One region of the Longimonas sp. genome, then DNA from elsewhere that is predicted to be linked to it. Evidence: riboswitches for the same ligand, from Rfam matches in the RefSeq annotation. Region 1 holds a riboswitch; the other holds the start of a gene.

Region 1 (2,580 bases):
CGGCGGCTGTGGCTGGGCAGTAGCCTGTCGCTCCTGGGCGACTGGTTCAATCTGATTGCGCTCTACACCCTTGTCTCTACGCTCACGGGCTCGCCGCTCGCCATTGGCGTCATCTTCCTGGCGAAGATGCTGCCGTGGGCCCTGGCTGCGCCGGTGGCCGGACTCATCGTAGACCGCTACAATCGCCGCCGGCTCATGATCGGGGCCGATCTCATCCGGTCGGTTATTGTGCTCGGCTTTCTGTTGATTCAGGAGGCTGCGCATGTGCCGCTCATCTACGTGCTCATTGCGGCACAGGTCGTTGTGGGATCGGTCTACGTGCCGGCAAAAAGCGCCTCCATCCCCAACATCACCGCGCCGCGTGAGCTGCTCACGGCAAATGCGCTCTCTTCCGCGACCTGGTCCACTATGTTGGCGGTGGGCGCTGCCCTGGGGGGATTCGTAGTGGAGTTCGCGAGCATTGAGGCGGTGTTCATCCTTGACTGCCTGACCTACCTGTGGTCGGCCTGGTTTGTGTACCGCACGGTGATTCCCCAGCACACCGAAGATGCTAACGATCCGCTCCTGCGGACGGCGGCACGGAAGATCTGGGACGGTTGGGCTCACTTGCGATCGCACCCTCGGGTGGCCCGCATCGCTACGGCGAAAGGGACCTGGGCGCTGGCCGGGGGCGGACTCGTCTACATGCTTACGCTTATCGGCGAGCAGGTGTCGCCGGGGGCTATTGCGGCGGGCATCGGCGTGCTGTTTATGGCGCGGGGCATTGGCACCGGCATCGGGCCGATCATTGCGCGGGGCCTCTTCACGGACCGATCCAACTGGCCAATGGTGCTGGGCAGCGCCATTGCCGTAAGCGGCAGCGCCTACTTTGCGGTCGGCGTGGTGCCGTGGGCACCCGAGGGCCTCGCGATGTTTACGGTGATTGCGCTCGTGGTAATGGCCCATGCCTCCAGCGGCGGCAATTGGGTGCTGGCCACGGTACTGCTGCAGAAACGCACCGACGACGCCTACCGCGGGCGTGTCTTTGCCACCGAGTGGCTCCTGGTGATGCTGGCCGAAAGCCTCTCCATTGGCGCGGCAAGCGTAATCCTGGAGCTGGGCTGGCTCGACCTGGCGGGCACGGTGCGGGTCTTTGCTGCCGCACAAATAGCCTTCGGACTCCTCTGGCTGCTCGTTGTTGTCCCAAAAGAGCGGCAATCCGACGCTGAAGAGCAGCAGGCAGATAGGATGGCAACGGCCCACGAAGACACGTAGAATCGTTGCGGTTGCGTGCGCGCTGTGGTACGTTGGGTATTGTTTAGGGGATGCGTCTGGCATATCGTGCAACGGATGGATTGTCGCATCCCCCTACACCCACTTTTCGATAGCGAGGCTGGGGGTGCCCCCGCGCAGGAATGCGTTTGGGGCTGAGAGACACACCCTTCGAACCTGATCCGGGTCGTACCGGCGCAGGAAAGCTTCCCGCTGTTCCCCGTGCAAGTCTGCCGCAGGGGCACCGCTGGCTTCGCATTTCTTCCAGCAATACCCCGGATGCTTATGTCTGCCCTCCCTCTTTCTGACCAGGTCGTGCTCATTACCGGTGCCAGTCGCGGACTCGGTGCGGCCCTGGCCCGTGCCTTTGCACGCGAAGGCGCTCGCGTGGTCGTGAACTACTACCAGAGCAAAGACGCCGCCTACGAGGTGGCTGCCTCGATTGGCGAACGCGCGCTTCCGTACCAGGCCGACGTGCGCGATGGTGAGGCCGTGCACGCTATGGTTGATGCCGCCGCCGATCACTTTGGCGCACCCGTAACCACCGTCATCAGTAATGCGCTAATCGACTTTCAGTTTGATGCAGAAGCCCGCGCCACCGCCGGCACCGTATCGTGGAGCAACTACCAGACGCAGCTCGAAGGCAGTGTGCAAGCTGCACTGCACTTGGTGCAAGCATGCCGTCCGGCCATGAAAGACGCTGGATTCGGGCGCTTCGTGGCAATTGGCTCTAACCTTGTGCAGAACCCGGTCGTGCCATACCACGACTACACCACCAGCAAAGCCGCGCTGCTCGGCTTTGTGCGCAACATGGCGCAGGAGCTCGGGCCCGACGGCATCACCGTAAACATGGTGTCGGGCGGACTGCTCGACCGCACGGATGCCAGCGCCGCTACCTCCGATGCGGTGTTCGATCTGATTCGCGCCTCCACGCCGATGCGCTCGGTGACCACGCCTGAAGAGATGGCCGATGCCGTGCTCTTTTTCGCCTCGCCGTGGGCCCGTGCCATCACTGGGCAAAACCTGATTGTGGACGGCGGCCTCGTGATGCAGTAACTACGGCCTACGAGATATGCGGGAGTGATGCCCATTTGCCTATTTCGTCATGCTGAACGAAGCGAAGCATCTCAGAATGCGTTGTGCTATACATCTGATCGCTGTTGAACATACAGAAATGCTTGTTTATGCCCTCACACCGTCATCCCAGACGGAGCGGAGCGACGATCTGGGATGACGGTGTGAGGGCATAAACAAGCATTTCTGTATGTTCAACAGCGATCAGATGTATAGCACAACGCATACGAAGAGTAAGCGCGTTTTCGACGAGAA
Region 2 (4,702 bases), on a different contig from region 1:
AGCAGTCCCCCAACCGGCTCCCCTGGAGAGGAAAGCGGTCGCGCCAGCGACTGAGGGGGGCGTAAACCGCGGGGGATGAGAGCAGCCTCCAGATATGGGTTTCCTGGTTCGACATGATGCTGGAATCGCCTACCTCATCTTACCTCCCCAAGCACTTGTTTTTTTGCAGGCCCAACCCCCTCACCTCTGGCTCCCCCAGGGCAGAGGAGGACTTGATCCACGTTGCTAAACACGTACCCTTTCGGGAGAGGAAGGAACCATAGGACGCTTTCATGAAGTCCCCCTCAGAGGAGGGGGATTTAGGGGGAGGGATTCCGTGTTCTCAAATGACCTAAACATTGACGTATGAGACAGCACTACTGCTCTGTCACAGGTCAATCTTTGGGTTGTAAGGTCCCCGTTCGCATGCTGTCATCTTGAGCGTCGAGGAGATGGTTCGGCGTGCTCCGGGCTGGGCCCGTCGCGTGCTCACCATGACAGGTTTTGGGGGGACACAGAGTTTGGCACAGTCTCCGCACCCTAACATTCAGGTGTGACACGACACTACGCTTGTGCGCCGTGGTCGTGCGCTGTGCACGGGGCGCGCTGAGATCCTTCCGCCGCTGCGCTCTGTCAGGATGACGGAGAAGGGCTGTATCGTACATCCGTGGTGCTCAACATGCAATCGTCCTGGCAGAGGGCACCGCCTTGCATCTGATCAGCAGCATGCCTACGTTGGGAAATGAGCGAAGCTGGGAGTGCCCGGTTGTGGCAGGGGGTGGTGTTTGTTACACCACGCTGCACAGACGGCTGGGCTGAGATGATCCCTTGAACTTGATCCGGTTCGTACCGGCGGAAGGAAGCTTCTTAGCACCCTGGGCGCCATGCATGGGCGCTGCACATCTCTGGCTTCGCTTGCCGCTATCCCTTTGCATCCACCCGCAAGCAAGCCCTATGTCTACGACCACCCGCCCGTCATTCGCTGACGTTTCTGTAGAACGCGCCTACCCGGTGCCGCCATTTGCGCAGTCCTGCGTAGACGCCGCCCGCGAAAGCTGGGGCGCATCGTTCGACCACCCGTTTGTGCACGCCCTGGCCGAGGGCACGCTGGAGGCGGAGCGCTTTCGTTTCTACCAGATGCAAGATGCCCGCTACCTCGAAGCCTTTTCGGATGCAGCCGCGCTCATCTCGACCCGCTGCCCCGATCCCGATGATAAGCTTTGGTTCATCGATGCCGCCCGCATGGCGCTTGTGGTTGAGGGCGAACTGCATGCCGGATACGGGGCGCAGCTTGGTTACGGTGCCGACGACATTGCCGCGCTTACGCTGACGCCCAACAACCGTGCGTACCAGGACCACATGATTAGCACCGCACAGCGCGGATCGCTCGTGGAGGCGGTGGCGGCGCTCACGCCGTGTCCGTGGCTCTACATCGAACTGGGGCAGCGTATGGAAGCCGAACTGGGCGCCATCCCCGAGGATCACCCGTACGCCGACTGGCTCGCGATGTACCGTGACCCGGAGTTCAACGACTACATGGCGAATCTGCTGGAGCGGTTGCAGCGCTTCGCCGATGCCGCCGATGAGGCTGCCCGTGAGCGTGCCAAGACCGCCTTTCACGCCAGCATCCGCTACGAGTGGATGTTCTGGCAGCAGGCCTGGACGCAGCAGGAGTGGCCGGTGTAGGGGGCTGTAACGCTGGTTCGTTCTATACCGCAGGTAGGGACACGGCGCGCGGTGTCCCTACTTCGGCAGATAGAGCGTAGCTCCGGCAGGGAGCGTCAGATCGTCGAGGTGGCCGGAGGCCGTATTATCGGCATTCATGACATGCACATGCGTTCGCAGACCCGGATGCGTGTAGACGCCTTCGCCCTCCGCATGCAGCCAGAAGCCAATCAGGCGCACTGGCGCATCCGAGAACGCAAACATGCGCTTCGCCTCCTGATGAGCCGCGTGGTTGTGCATTGCACGGTCGTCGGTGCGCCAGATAACGTGATAGGTTGCCGTATCGATAGCGCCTTCGATGCGAAACGGGAAGGGCGTCTCCAGGTCAAGCCCGGCGGTTTCGGCTTCCGACTGCACGAAGGCCTCCAATTCGTCGAGGCCGCTAATGGACTCTGAAACAGGCACTTCGGTCCACTCAGACGCCGCGCCGTACACCAGGAAGATCGCCTGCGCATCCATTGCGGTAGACACGTTAGGAGCGCCATCGTCGAATCTGGCAATAGACGGTGTGCCGTCGTAGATCGTTACCTCGCCGCGCAGTCCTTCAATCGGACCCAGCGCGTAAAGATGATCGATGCCCGCCAGCGAGTCCAGCGCAATCTGGGCCGACAGGTCATTCTGCTGCATGATGGCGTGGCGGCTGCCCACGTGACGCACCCAGGGCTGCGCTTCTGATTTGGTATCCATCGTATCTGCTGCAGCCCGTTCGGTCTCGGGCAGATTGGGAGGAGCCGCGCAGAGCAGAGGCATCGTGAGCAGGGTGAGCAGCGTAAGCATGGCCATAGACGAGCAGGTGTGGAAAATGGTGCCGGTTGTAATTACAACATTGCAAAATCAAGGTTCGTGCGTGTGGACCAACGATCAGAGAGACGAAAAAGACTTCACGCTCAATTCGCCCAAACCGGGAGTCGAAAATACGCGCTCCCCATACATGTAATGACAAGCTAATCACTTACTCATGCCCCATTCGCTTATGTCTTCCTGGCTTCCGCTCTGCTTTAAACGGGTACAGGGGGATGCGACTGTAGCCGCCCTGCTCGTGGGCCTGCTCGCATTGCTTGTAACGCCCGTTTCATCGACGGCGCAGCGTCCCGATGCCGACAACCTCGACACGTTCGAGATACTCGACCTTCCCGATGCCGACGCCTACCGCACCGGCGATGGGCGTCCGGGACCGATGTACTGGCAGCAAGAGGCTGATTACGATATCGAGGTGGAGCTGCTGCCTGAGGAAAATCGCATTGAGGGCACGCAGACCATCACGTATACCAACAACGCGCCGTCGGACTTGAACTACCTGTGGCTGCAGATGGACCAGAACCTCTTTGCGCCAGGGAGTCGCGGGGAGGCGGTGGTGCCGCCCGATGCGCGCTTCAGCGGGTTCTTCGAAGAGGGGGGATACGACATATCGAACCTGCGTATCGAGCACAACGGCAACACATACACGCCCGAGTCGGTGACCGACGATACGCGTATGCGTGTCGCGCTCGATGAGCCGCTGGCAGCCGAGGGCGACTCGCTCACGCTGTCGATGGAGTTCAGCTTTGAACTGCCCGACTATGGCGCCGACCGCATGGGGATGTTCGAGGCAGAGGAAGGCACGGTCTACCAGCTTGCGCAGTGGTATCCACGCATGTACGTATACGACGACGTCAACGGCTGGAACGTGCTGCCGTATCTGGGGCAGGGCGAATACTACCTCGAATACGGTCAGTTTGACCTTGACATTACCGTGCCGCACGACTTCATCGTGACGGCCACCGGCGCGCTTCAGAATCCGGAAGAGGTGCTCACCGACACGCAGCAGGAGCGGCTGGCGGATGCGCAGCAGAGCCGCTCGCCCGTCACGATCATCGCAGACGACGAAGTGGGTGAGCCAGACACGCGTCCTGTTGACAGCGGCACACTCACCTGGGAGTATCAGGCCAACGACGTGCGCGATGTAGCGTGGGCAGCTTCACGCTCCTTCATCTGGGATGCTGCCGAAGCTGACGCGGGTACCCACACGGTGCTGGCGCAGTCGCTGTATCCTGCTGAAGGACTGGGCGGCGGTGAAAACAGTACGCCGGGCTGGGAAGAATCGACTGAGTATGTGCAGCACTCGGTTGAGTTCTACTCGGAGCGCTACACGCCGTATCCGTACGACCACGCCGTAAATGTCGGCGGCATTGTGGCCGGCATGGAGTATCCGCAGGTTATGTTTTGCTCGGTGGAGGCGCGCGGGCGCGGCCTCTTCGGCGTCACCGACCACGAGTTCGGGCACACCTGGTTTCCGATGCTGGTGGGCTCCGACGAGCGGCGCTGGGCCTGGATGGATGAGGGGCTCAACACCTTTATGAATCTGTACTCAACTGCCGACTTCTACGGGGAAGACCTTAGCCGTGTCATCCAGCAGAGCAGTCAGCAGGTGGCCCGGTTTGCGCAGTCGCCCTATGCCGACCAGCCCATTATGACGCAGTCTGACCACATCCGGCGCCAGGCGCTGGGGATGCTGGCGTACCGCAAGCCCGCTGTTGGACTGGCGCTGCTGCGTGAGCATGTGGTGGGGCCCGACCGCTTCGATGCGGCGTTTAAGACGTACATCGACCGGTGGGCGTACAAGCACCCGCAGCCGTCAGACTTCTTTCGCACCATCGAGAGCGTTGCGGGCGAAGAGCTCGACTGGTTCTGGCGTGGCTGGTTCTACGAAACCGACGGCGCCGACCCGGCCGTGACGGAGGTTGATGCCGATGCAGCTACCGCTACCATTGCGCAGGAAACCGACTTGCTGCTTCCTGTACCGGTAGAGCTAACCTTCGACGATGGCAGTACCCAGATGGTGCGTGTGCCTACCGAAGCATTTGCTACAGGCGATACGCATGCCATTTCGTGGGACGACGAACGCACCATCGACAATATCACCGTTGATCCGAATCAGGTGCTGCCGGATGTAGACCGTGACAACAACGACTGGACGCAGGGTGAGTAAGTAATCTCAACAATGGTTTTAGAGATTGCC

The links. Region 1 has a riboswitch for thiamine pyrophosphate ahead of R6U20_RS05055 (3-oxoacyl-ACP reductase). Riboswitches for the same ligand answer to the same signal wherever they lie in the genome.
Region 2: another riboswitch for thiamine pyrophosphate. It lies ahead of tenA (thiaminase II); the one in region 1 lies ahead of R6U20_RS05055 (3-oxoacyl-ACP reductase).

Annotation. Positions count from the first base shown of each region.
Region 1 covers NZ_JAWOAR010000134.1:103-2,682, forward strand. Annotated here, with positions in the region: gene R6U20_RS05050 (MFS transporter) at 1-1,254, shown strand, start outside; TPP riboswitch at 1,365-1,472, shown strand; gene R6U20_RS05055 (3-oxoacyl-ACP reductase) at 1,531-2,307, shown strand.
Region 2 covers NZ_JAWOAR010000159.1:146-4,847, forward strand. Annotated here, with positions in the region: TPP riboswitch at 744-857, shown strand; gene tenA (thiaminase II) at 934-1,665, shown strand; gene R6U20_RS05920 (acetolactate decarboxylase) at 1,723-2,481, opposite strand; gene R6U20_RS05925 (M1 family metallopeptidase) at 2,678-4,672, shown strand.